DNA from 3 places in the Arthrobacter sp. DualSoilB13 genome. Region 1 is predicted to be linked to each of the others. Evidence: riboswitches for the same ligand, from Rfam matches in the RefSeq annotation. Region 1 holds a riboswitch; each other region holds the start of a gene.
The links. A riboswitch is a leader RNA that binds a small molecule or an ion and turns the genes downstream of it on or off. The one in region 1 is predicted to bind thiamine pyrophosphate.
Positions count from the first base shown of each region.

Region 2: linked by a shared signal. The riboswitch ahead of thiO (glycine oxidase ThiO) and the one ahead of thiD (bifunctional hydroxymethylpyrimidine kinase/phosphomethylpyrimidine kinase) in region 1 are both predicted to bind thiamine pyrophosphate.
Region 3: linked by a shared signal. The riboswitch ahead of ACZ5J0_RS17350 (ECF transporter S component) and the one ahead of thiD (bifunctional hydroxymethylpyrimidine kinase/phosphomethylpyrimidine kinase) in region 1 are both predicted to bind thiamine pyrophosphate.

Region 1 covers NZ_AP035865.1:2,393,502-2,397,184, forward strand. Annotated here, with positions in the region: gene thiD (bifunctional hydroxymethylpyrimidine kinase/phosphomethylpyrimidine kinase) at 93-1,637, opposite strand; TPP riboswitch at 1,628-1,726, opposite strand; gene ACZ5J0_RS10960 (Rne/Rng family ribonuclease) at 1,910-3,683, opposite strand, start outside.
Region 2 covers NZ_AP035865.1:2,835,908-2,839,590, forward strand. Annotated here, with positions in the region: gene ACZ5J0_RS12985 (thiazole synthase) at 1-167, opposite strand, end outside; gene thiS (sulfur carrier protein ThiS) at 171-407, opposite strand; gene thiO (glycine oxidase ThiO) at 404-1,672, opposite strand; TPP riboswitch at 1,665-1,783, opposite strand; gene thiE (thiamine phosphate synthase) at 1,811-2,488, shown strand; gene ACZ5J0_RS13005 (ferritin-like fold-containing protein) at 2,511-3,179, opposite strand; gene ACZ5J0_RS13010 (TM2 domain-containing protein) at 3,336-3,683, shown strand, end outside.
Region 3 covers NZ_AP035865.1:3,760,012-3,763,694, forward strand. Annotated here, with positions in the region: gene ACZ5J0_RS17345 (ABC transporter ATP-binding protein) at 1-1,044, opposite strand, end outside; gene ACZ5J0_RS17350 (ECF transporter S component) at 1,044-1,664, opposite strand; TPP riboswitch at 1,740-1,876, opposite strand; gene ACZ5J0_RS17355 (NUDIX hydrolase) at 2,107-2,784, shown strand; gene ACZ5J0_RS17360 (DUF4235 domain-containing protein) at 2,820-3,080, shown strand; gene mnhG (monovalent cation/H(+) antiporter subunit G) at 3,142-3,534, opposite strand; gene ACZ5J0_RS17370 (MrpF/PhaF family protein) at 3,524-3,683, opposite strand, start outside.

The DNA of each region.
Region 1 (3,683 bases):
TTAACGCGATTCGGCCAGCGACGCGCGGAAGTGTCCCCGCAATCGCATCGAATCCGCCCAAGGGAACCCTGCCAAAGTGACGCCCGGCAAACTCAGGCAAACAGCCTGGGAGCATCGAAGAATGCGGTCTCGTAACGGCAGGACTGGGTGAAGGCCTCCATCATCGCGGCCCTCTCCGTATCAGAAGCCGCGACCGCCGCAGCATCCGTGAGGCTGATCGCTTTCCGCGTTGCCGCGGCGAAGTCCTCGTCAGCGTAGGTCGTCAGCCAGTCGGCATACGCATGGTCCGCCGCGGCGCCCGCATTCAGGTAATTGGCATGGAGCTGCCGCCCCACCTCCGCGTACAACCAGAAGCAAGGAAGTATTGCGGCGAGAACCACGGCGTAACTGCCGGAAGCGGACGTTGCCAGCAAATGGTCCACGTAGGACTTGGTGACCGGCCCCAGTGCGGTCGGCGCTTCACGGCTGCTTAGCCACGTCCTGTGCAACTCCGACTCTACCTCCAGGCATTGCTGCGATGACCTGGCCCAGAACAGTTGCTCTTCTTCCGTGGGGGCCAGGGCGCCGGCACGTGCCAAGACCCGGGAGTACCCGTTGAGGTAGATCGCATCCTGGGCGAGGTAGTAAGTGAAATCACGTTCAAGGAGTTCGCCGGATTGGAGTTGCTGAATAAAGGGAAGTCCATGAATGGATTCGAGTTCCGGAACGGCCGCCTCCCACAAAGCCGCAGCGAAGGCGCCCGGGGCTGACGCTCGCTGGAGGTGATGGAAGTGATGCACCGGACCGTTCCCCCGGCCTACCTGGAGTTCCGCCGAGGCTGTCAAAGCTCCGAGTAGCCAGGGCTTTACTTCCCGCAGTGATGTTTCCCAGTTGCCCGTGCGGGCCTGGACGGTGGCCAGGGCGGACGAAAGAGAGCAACCGGTTCCGTGGCTGTTGCGCGTCGCCACGCGGGGACCTGATACCTCCACAACATCCCGTGACAAAAGCCCTGTGGTGTTCACCAAGGCATCCGGGCATTCCGGGCCCGGCAAGTGGCCACCCTTGACCAGAACTGTGTTTCCGTACTCCGCAGCAAGCCGCTTGCCTTGCTCCAGTGCCGAAGCCCAGTCTGCTGCCTCAGGCTCCCCCAGCAGCATGGCAAGCTCAGGAACATTGGGAGTAATGAGGTGGGCCAGGGGTAGCAGTGAACGCAGGGCATTCTCCGCGGACTCCCGCAGCAGCCGGTCGCCACTGGTGGCCACCATCACCGGATCAAGAACCACGACGGCGGGGCGCACCTCTTCGAGCCAGTCCCGGACCTGGGCAATGACGGCAGCATCGCCGAGCATTCCGATCTTGACGGCATCAACGATGATGTCGCCGCTAATTGCTTCCAGTTGTTGACGCAGGAAATGCGCCGGAGGGACGTGGACTGCGCTCACCCCCACTGTGTTTTGCGCGGTGAGAGCCGTAATGGCAGCCATGCCGTACCCACCCAACGCTGCAATGCTCTTCAGGTCCGCCTGAATTCCGGCACCGCCGGAAGGGTCCGAACCGGCAATAGTGAGAACGCGCGGGACCTGGCGGGCTGACGTGTGAGCGTCCAGCGGGTATACCGAGTGGAGCGGGTACACAGATGAATGTAGTGATGCAGCCATGAGGACATCCCTTCGCCGGTGCTAACCGGACAGGTTCAACGGGTCTGGATCTCAGCCGGGCCCATCGCCCGGCACCCCGTGTCAGTCCCCTAGCCTAGCCGGGAAGCCTGGTGCTGCAGGTACCGAACCATCCGGGAGCCCGGATGTGACCGTGGAACGCGTCCCCCGCCAAGGATTCAAGGCAACGCGAAAGGGCCCTGCGCTACCGCCGGAGGCAGGTAGCGCAGGGCCCTTTCAGCCGATGTTGGCCGCGGAGAGCGGCTCGGCCGTGACTAAAGCTCCGAGGCTGGAACCCCGACTCCTAGAATGATGGGCTCGGAGGCCGGCGCCTTCTTGACTGGCTCCACGGGCGCCTTTGCCTCATGGGACGAGCCCTGGGGGGCCGAGGCCGTCACCACATGGTGCTCGACGCTGGTTTCATTGGCCGCACCCTGAGCCCGGCTGGCACTGCGGTTGCGACGACCACGACGACCCCGCGGAGATGCCGAAGCCTCAGGATCTTGCTCAACCCGCGCCGGTGCGTCAGCCTTCCGGGCCACAGCAGGCTCCTGTACGGCCAGCGGAGCGGGTTGTTCCTCAGATGCCGGAGCGGCGCCAAGGTGGGAGAACGCTTCCGCCAGGAGGTCCAGGCTCATGGCAGGCTTGTTTGCCTGCGGTTCCTCGTGATGCTCCACGAACGGCAACGCAACTTCTTCTCCGCCGAAGCGCAGGACCGGAGTGGACCTGGCTTCCTGGGCGGCTGCATCGCGGTTGGCGGCTTCATGTGCTGATGCCCCCGCTTCGTTGCCGGCTGAGGTTCCGGATCCGGCGTCGGCCGTCCCTTGGTGTTGGCCGGCCGCCCGTGCCTGCTCTTCTGCACGGTGAACTTCGTCGTCGTGCAGGTGCGCGGCGTGCGCCGCAGCGGCAATGGTTGCCAGGGCAGCCCTGGTGGCCTCCGCCTTGGCCTGCCGGGCAGGATCCTGCGGTTCAGTCGGGGTCGCGGGGGCAACCGGGGTAGTCGTCGTCGTATGGACCTGTGCAGGGGTTTCGGCTACGGCCTGTCCCCCATCCTTCCCGCGGCGGCGTTTGCGTTCCGTCCGTGCAGCGGGCTGCTGTACCTCGGAGTGCGGGCGGTGTTGCTCGGCTGCCACCACGTTGGCGCGCCGGTGTTCAACGGGCTCGTCGTGCGTGACAACGCCCCGGCCGGCGCAGTGCTCGCACTGCTCACCGAATACCTCAAGAAGGCCGGTGCCCATGCGCTTACGTGTCATCTGGACCAAGCCCAGGGACGTCACCTCGGCCACTTGGTGCTTGGTGCGGTCCCGGCCCAGGCACTCCACCATGCGTCGCAGGACGAGGTCGCGGTTGGATTCGAGGACCATGTCGATGAAGTCGATGACGATGATGCCGCCGATGTCGCGCAGACGGAGCTGGCGCACCACTTCCTCGGCCGCTTCAAGGTTGTTTTTGGTGACCGTTTCTTCAAGGTTTCCACCGCTGCCGGTGAATTTGCCGGTGTTGACGTCCACCACAGTCATGGCCTCGGTACGGTCGATGACCAACGAACCACCGGACGGGAGGAAGACCTTACGTTCCAGGGCTTTATGGATCTGCTCGTCGATGCGCCATGCAGCGAAGATGTCCTGATCCTTGGTCCACTTTTCGAGGCGGCCCACCAGATCAGGGGCAACGTAGGTTACGTATGCCTCGATGGTGTCCCAGGCGTCGTCACCGGAGACGATCAGCTTGGAGAAGTCCTCATTGAAGACATCACGGACCACCTTGATAGTGAGGTCCGGTTCGCCGTACAGCAGTTCAGGGGCAAGGACCTTGGTGGAGGAGGCCTGACCTTCGATGCCTTCCCACTGGGCACGCAGACGGTTGATGTCGTGCGTCAGCTCTTCTTCCGACGCACCCTCAGCGGCTGTGCGGACAATGACACCTGCGTTTTCCGGCAGGCGGTCCTTCAGGATGCGCTTGAGTCGGTTGCGTTCGACGTCGGGCAGCTTGCGGGAGATGCCGGTCATGGAACCACCGGGCACGTACACAAGGTAGCGGCCGGGCAAG
Region 2 (3,683 bases), 440 kb from region 1:
CGCCGCATGGCTACGGTGGTGAGCTCGGTCCCCGAAGCCAGGAGCGCTGATCCCAGGCCATCAAGGCTCGGCGCGCCTCCGGTGCCCATGATGAGTCGGGAACCGAATTCCACGCCGTCGATCGCCAGCACATCAGTGGTTCGACCGTCAATGTTTGCTGTTGTCATGGTTCAGCCTCCTTGGACTGCTGTTACGAGTTCGAGTTCGTCTCCGTCGGCCAGCGCCGTCACGGCCCATTGGCTGCGGGGCACCACCTCGGAGTTACGTGCGACCGCGACTCCCAGCTTGCCGCCGTCGGCCGCTTGACCGCGAGGGTCCAAGGCGCGGCCCGTGATCGCTGTGACCAGAGTGCTGACGGATGCGTCATCGGAGACTGCGTGATCAGTTCCATTGAGTTTGATGTTCATGCTGTTTCCTTGGTGGGAGCGTGTGCTGCTGGTGTGAGTACTTGGGGAACTGAAGCGTTGCCCGCGAAGCGATCAGGCAGGAACGGAGCCCATCGAGGGTCCTTGGATCCGTTGATGAGTTCGCCCACGATCCTGGCGGCTACGGGAGTCAGGAGTACACCGTGGCGGAAGAATCCTGTAGCGATCACCAAGCCGTCAATGTCGCCGTGGGGACCGCTGACCCGTCCAAGCAGGGGGGCGTTGTCCGGAGTGCCGGGGCGGGCGCGGGCAGTTGCTTCAAGGAGTTCCAGTTCCGCCACTGCGGGGACCAGAGTTTGGGCATCCCTCAGCAGTTGATAGACGCCGCCGGCCGAGACTGCGTTGGAAGTCGCTGACAACCGGTCTTCGCGTTGCGTCGCTCCGATCACCACGGTTCCGTCGTCCCGGGGAACGATGTAAACCGGAACGCCTCGAACCATCCCCCGAACAGTGGACGTCACCAAGGGCCGGAGCTTTTCGGGGACGCGAAGCCGGAGGATGTCGCCATAGACCGGCCGCACTGGAAGGGTCAGTCCCTCAGGGAGCCCCGACACGTGGGATGCCCCCAGCCCGTTGGCCACCACAGTCTCCGCGGCAAGGACCACGACTCCGGATTCGAGTTCCACTCCGGTGACCCGCCCGCCATCCCGCAGCACACCGCGCGCCGGGGAAAGAACGGCGAATCCGTCATCGGCCCCGGGCACCCAGGAGGCGTCGTCAGGCGAATGGTTAGCCAATCCAGCCAGGATGCACGCGGCGAGCTTTCGCGGATCCACTTGGTGGTCGGCGGGAATGTCGAAAGCGCAGGAAATCTGCGGGCTAAGGAGCGGCTCGCGGTTCCTCGCGTCCCGCAGGGCAAGAGGTTCGACTCCCAAGCCAGCTGCGAGCTGTACGTTCCTGAGGTCTGCGAGCGCCCTGCGGTCGGCTGCGTCGGCACCCACGGCGAGGGTGGGCGTCGTGCGGTATCCGCTGCCCGCTCCCCCCAAGTGCAGTCTGTCCACGAAGGAGGGCCACAGCCGGGAAGACTCAATCATCAATTCCAGGAGGTCTTCCTCCTGGTAATGCAGTTCGCTGACGGGTGCAAGCATTCCGGCGGCGGCGAACGTTGCGCCCGAGGCCGGGGCGGGGTCGATCAGCACCACTGAACGGCCAAGTCGCCGGGCTTCATGAGCGATGCCCAGGCCTATGATGCCGCCGCCAATGACGGCCACGTCTGCCTGGATGGGGGTATGGCGGGGATCTGCCATTGGTTTCCTTCCCTACGCCGGTACTAGCCGGATCAGGTCAAGCGGTCGGCGCTGAAGCCCTCTCAGCCGGACAGTCATATGACGAATGTCGCGGCTCCCGCAGTACGTGCCCAGTTTAGAGGAACTACTCTGGTTTCCATGACCCAGCCTGACGCCCTCGCCTCTGCCCGCCTCTATTTGTGCACTGATGCCCGTCAACGGCAGGGCGATTTTGAAGACTTTGTGGACGCCGCTTTCGCCGGTGGTGTGGACATCATCCAGCTCCGCGACAAGACGCTGGAAGCTGCCGAGGAGCTTGAAATGCTGGCCGTTTTGCGGAGCGTCGCACAACGGCACGGACGGCTGTGGGCTGTCAACGACCGGGCCGATGTTGCCAGTATTTCCGGGGCTCCCGTGTTCCACATCGGTCAGAAGGACCTGCCTCTGACGGCCGCCCGCACACTCCTGCCGAATGTCACCGGCATCGGTCTTTCCACCCACACACCGGAACAAATCGACGCGGCAATTGCTACCGCCCAAGGCCCCTTGGGACTGGACTACTTCTGTGTGGGTCCGGTCTGGGCAACGCCCACCAAACCCGGGCGCGCGGCTGTGGGTCCGGGTTTGGTCACATATGCCGCAGAGGCACAGAAACGTGCAGGCGACGTGACGACACTTCCGTGGTTCGCCATTGGCGGCATCGACCACAGCAACGTTGAACAGGTAGTCGCCGCGGGGGCCAGCCGCATCGTCGTCGTGCGCGCAATCACGGAGGCAACAGACCCGACGGCGGCAGCGAAGTCGCTGCTGCAGGCGTTGGACACCGTTGAGCCCTAGCCGGTCCTGAGCTGGCCGGCGTCTACGCTGTCAGGCCAAGGCCCGTCATCCGGCGGGAATGCTTCCCGGCGAGTTCCGTCGTCAGCCGTTTCACCTCAGCACGCGAGTCCCCTCCGCTTCTCAGCGTTGGGCCCAGCCGCGGGTGCTCCATGCCGACGCGTTGCGCCTGCGTCAAGGCCTCTCCCACCAGGCGGCGGCCCCACAGTGCAAGGCGCGATGCCAGGCGTGGGTCATCACTCAGGGCCCTCCTCAGCAGAACCCGAAGGACTTCAGTGGCTTGATCGGGGGAAGCCACCCGTTCAACAAAATGCTGCGTTTGTGGGTCAAGGAACATCGCGACAGCCCTGTAGAAGTCCGACGACACAGTGTCGATCACATAGGCCTTCATGACGGATTCGAACCAGTCTCCCGGTTTGGTGCGCTCGTGGAAATGGTCGAAGGAACGCTGGAACGGCAGCATCGCATGTTCGGGGTCGACCCCCATCTCCACCAATCGATCGCTGAGGAGCGCGAAGTTGCCGTAGGCACCCACAGCGATCTTCGCCAGCACTGACCTGTCATGAAGGGTGGGAGCATAACGGGAGTCCAGCGAGAGCCGTCCGAAAGCAGACAGCTCGCCATAGGCCATGGCTCCAAGCAACTCCGCTGAGAGTTCCCTGGCAGAGGCTGCGGCGTCCGGGGATATGCCCATGAACCCAGCCTATCCCTGGCCGGGCATGAGATTCCCGGGGTTTGCGTTCTGCTTCCGGCCTCGTTCCTACTAGGCTGGCTCGACGTGAGTTGACTGCCATGTGCCCTGCATACCGCCCGTCCTCCTCCTCGCACCCACTTCACTGAAGGAATTTCCATGAGTCACCCGAGTTACCCGCCCGCGCCCCAAAACGATGCCGGATCAGGAGTTCCGCAGGTCCCGGCCGCGCCTTATGCTTACGGCGGCCAGTTCCAAGGTGGAGCACAGCCTGGCTACCAACCCGGACCGGCTTCAGGCCCTTATGGAACTACGGGCGGGGCGGTTCCGGCCAAGTCCTTCATGACCACCTGGATTTTGGCGCTGCTTCTGGGTGGCTTGGGTGTGGACCGCTTCTATCTGGGCAAGATTGGTACCGGAATCGCGAAGCTGCTCACTGCCGGCGGCTTCGGCATCTGGTCCATTGTGGACCTCATCATCACCTTGACAGGAAACGCCCGGGACAAA
Region 3 (3,683 bases), 1.4 Mb from region 1:
GCCGGCACCGTTCGGACCCGTGATGGTCAGCGCTTGGCCTGCCCTGACCTGTGCACTGATGCCCGTTTGAACCGGCACGGGTGGGATGGTCTTGAACCTCTTGCGTCGTGGCTTTTCTCGGGAAACTGCGAGGTCCTGCGCCGCGAGGAGGAGCTGCGCGGTGTGGGGTTCGGCGTGGGGATCATTCCGCCGTTCCCGGGTCGCCGGAACATATCCCGGCACCCAGACGCCGGCTGACATCAGCATGGTGCGGGCTTCAGAAAGTACCTGGTCCGGCGGCCCGTCCAAGAGGACGCCCCCTGTAGCCCGGCCCGCTCCCAAGCCGTCCGAGCCCGCCGCCTTTGTTGACCCTGGCTGCAGGACCACAATCCGGTCCACCAGGTCCTTCCACACGGACACTCGGTGTTCCACCACAACAAGGGTGGCGCCGGTCTTGTCCAGGCACCGCCCTACCGCATCCCGGACCTCCAGAACGCCCGCCGGGTCCAAGTTTGCTGTTGGTTCGTCCAGCAGGATCAGGCCGGGTCGCATCGCCAAAATGCCGGCCAGCGCCAGGCGCTGCTTCTGTCCACCGGAGAGTGCCGCCGTCGGGTGATCCAACGCCAAACCGCCGCCTGCCGCGGTACGCAACCCCACGTCGTCGAGCGCTTCATGGACGCGTTCCCAGATCTCGTCCCGTGGGACGGCGAGGTTCTCCGCGCCGAAGGCGACGTCGTCACCCACCCGCGAGAGCACCACCTGCGTCTCAGGGTCCTGCTGCATCAGCCCGGCACGGCCACGCTGCTCGCGGGGCGCGACGCCGTCAATCAGCAGGGAGCCGGTCTCATCCGAGTCGTCTTCCTCGTCCCCCAGAACCCCGGCAAGGGCATGCAGGAGCGTGGACTTGCCCGCACCCGAAGGACCCAGCAGCAGCACGCGCTCCCCCGGTTCAATCCGAAGGTCCAGGCCCTCAATGGCAGCTTGGGCCCGGCCTGCATGCCGCCACCCCCAGCCCTCGGCGGAGATGGCAGCAGGCTGCACCGCGCCGCTAAGTGTGGCGGACATCAGTTGAAGACTGGCTCCGAAGCGGCCTTGCGCGAGGCAAAGGAGCTCAGCACCCCGGTCTTGGCCAGTCCGCGCGTCGCAATCCACGAGAGTGCGCCCGCGATGATCGCCCCGGAGATCGTGGTGAAGGTGATGTAGGCCAGCTTGTCGATGGCCTCGTAAGCGATGTTCCAGCCCCAGGGCAGGAAGGAGTCGTTCAAGCCGCAGAACAGGCCCGCGCCGGCGCCCGCAAGGAGAGCAGTGGGCAGGTTGAACTTCTTGTACCGGAACGCCGCGAAGATGAGTTCGGCGCCCAGGCCCTGCAAAATGCCGGAGATGAGCACCGTGGTGCCGTACTGCGAACCCATGATGAGCTCACCCGTGGCGGCAACAGCCTCGCAGAATAGCGCTGCACCCGGCTTGCGGATAATGAGCATGCCCAGGACCGCGGGGATCATCCAGCCGCCGGCGATCAGACCGGTGAGCGGCGGATACGTCGCATTCATGGGGATGGAGACCAGTGCGGCGCCCTGGGACCATGCCCAGAAAATCACGCCGCCGGCAATGGCGATCAAAGCCGCCACAACAATGTCTACAACACGCCAGTTATAACTGGTCTTCTTCACGTTTACCGTGGTCATTTTCTGCCTCCTGAGGTTACAGGAGGGGAAAGTGCTACCCGTCATCCAGCTGGCCTGCGCCGCCCGGATCCGGACACTCTGAGAAGCTCGACTCCCTTGCGCCGGTACTAACCGGATCAGGTTCGAGGGTCTGCGGCTATCCGCACTCTCAGCGCCCTCGCGTCTCCTGCATCTCTGCAGAGTCCGACGGCGGCGCTCCCCTGTCGTTATCAAATCTGCCCTGATGGGCTGGTTCAGTTTACACCTGTGTCCGCGGCGGGCGCTGGTCCGTTGGCCGGCATTCAGTCACAATCAGCCGCGGTAGAGCCCAGTGCGGACCCCCGCGTGCGTTGCGAGGCCCACTCTGCACCCTAAACCCACACCATTCCCTGCACACCGGGCCATACAACGGGACCTGAGAGAATGAACCAGCAGACTTCACCGCGGCAAAGGGGCACACTTCATGACGGACCTTCCCACCACCCATAGCGCTGTGTCCCAACCACGTCTGGCCGCAAGCGTCATCCTGCTCCGTGATGCCCCTGCCGGGCTCGAAGCCTTCGTCCAACACAGGGTCAGCACCATGGACTTCGCGGCCGGAATGGTGGTCTTCCCGGGAGGACGTGTGGACTCCGCGGACGGGTCCGGGTGGGACTACCCGGAGGAATTGCTTCAACGCCACGCGTCAGAATGGAACCAGAGCTCCGTGGGCGCGGATTCTGCCGAAGCCGTGAGGAACGCCGGGAGAATACTCACTGCGGCCATCCGCGAAGTTCAGGAGGAGGCCGGGCTCACCATCGAAGCCGGACACCTCCGCCCGTGGGCCAACTGGATCACGCCCGCGGACATGCCCAAGCGCTTCGACACCTTCTTCTACATCGCCAAGCCAACAGCTGGTGCTAAGCCCCAGCACCAAACAACCGAGGCTTGGCAATCATTGTGGATGCCTGTGGCGGAGATTCTTGCAGCGGAAGCGGCCGGCACTTTGAAGTTGATGCCGCCAACCTATTACCTCCTCAAGGAACTTGCCGGGTTCGGAACAGTTGACCAGGTTTGGACGGCCGAGCACAGCGTCGTCCCGGTGCTGGCGCCGGTGGGCTCCATGGCAGCGTTCCTTAAGGAGCGGGAAAACCGTCGCTAACGCGTGCGATGGGTGTAGCCAGCTAGGCTGGGGACATGAACCTCTTCTTTAAGCTGATCGGTGCCGGAGTGAGCCTCGGGGCAGGCTTTGTGGGCACCAAACTCGTCAACAAAGGGTGGGAAAAAGCGACAGGCAACAAGCCGCCCCTGGGTCATGACGACGCAGAAACCAGCCTGCGCTCGGCCTTGACCTTCGCTTTGATCTCCGCCTTTGTCAGCACGCTCATCCAAGTCCTGGCGAGCCGGGGCACCCAGCGGGCCATCGCGCGCTTCGCCAAGAGCCACGACATCGTCTAAGCATCCAAACCACGACGCCGGGATCACCTGCAGGTGATCCCGGCGTTCGTTGTTGCTGCTGCTAGCTGTCGCTCCGCGGTTCCTGGCCGGCAGCCGCCCTTTGGACCACGGCCTCCAGTTCATCCTTGGTGAGCTTCTCCCGGTGTCCATGTTTGGTGCGGTAGGCGGAACGGCCAACCATGTGCGCTGACACTGGTGCTGTGAGGAGCTGGAAGATCCATGCCACCAACAGAACCGGCCACACCCACCATGTCCGCATCTGAAGTCCGATCGCGGCCAGCATGAGGAACAGACCCAGGACCTGCGGTTTGGTGGCTGCGTGCATGCGGCTCATGAGGTCCGGGAACCTCAACAAGCCAATGGCTGCGCCCAGGGACATCAGCGCGCCCACCACCAGGAACACGGCGGTGACAGCATCAACGACGAAGTCAAGGCCCGAAGCGTCAGGATTCATTGCTCTGTTCCCTTCGCTCGGCCACAAACCGGGCAACGGTCACCGAGCCAATAAACCCGATCACTGCCAGAGCCACCAGCAGCATCAGGTTGTTCAGGTGCTTGTTCAGCGCCATATCGATCGCCAAGGCAGCGCCCAGGATGGCCAGC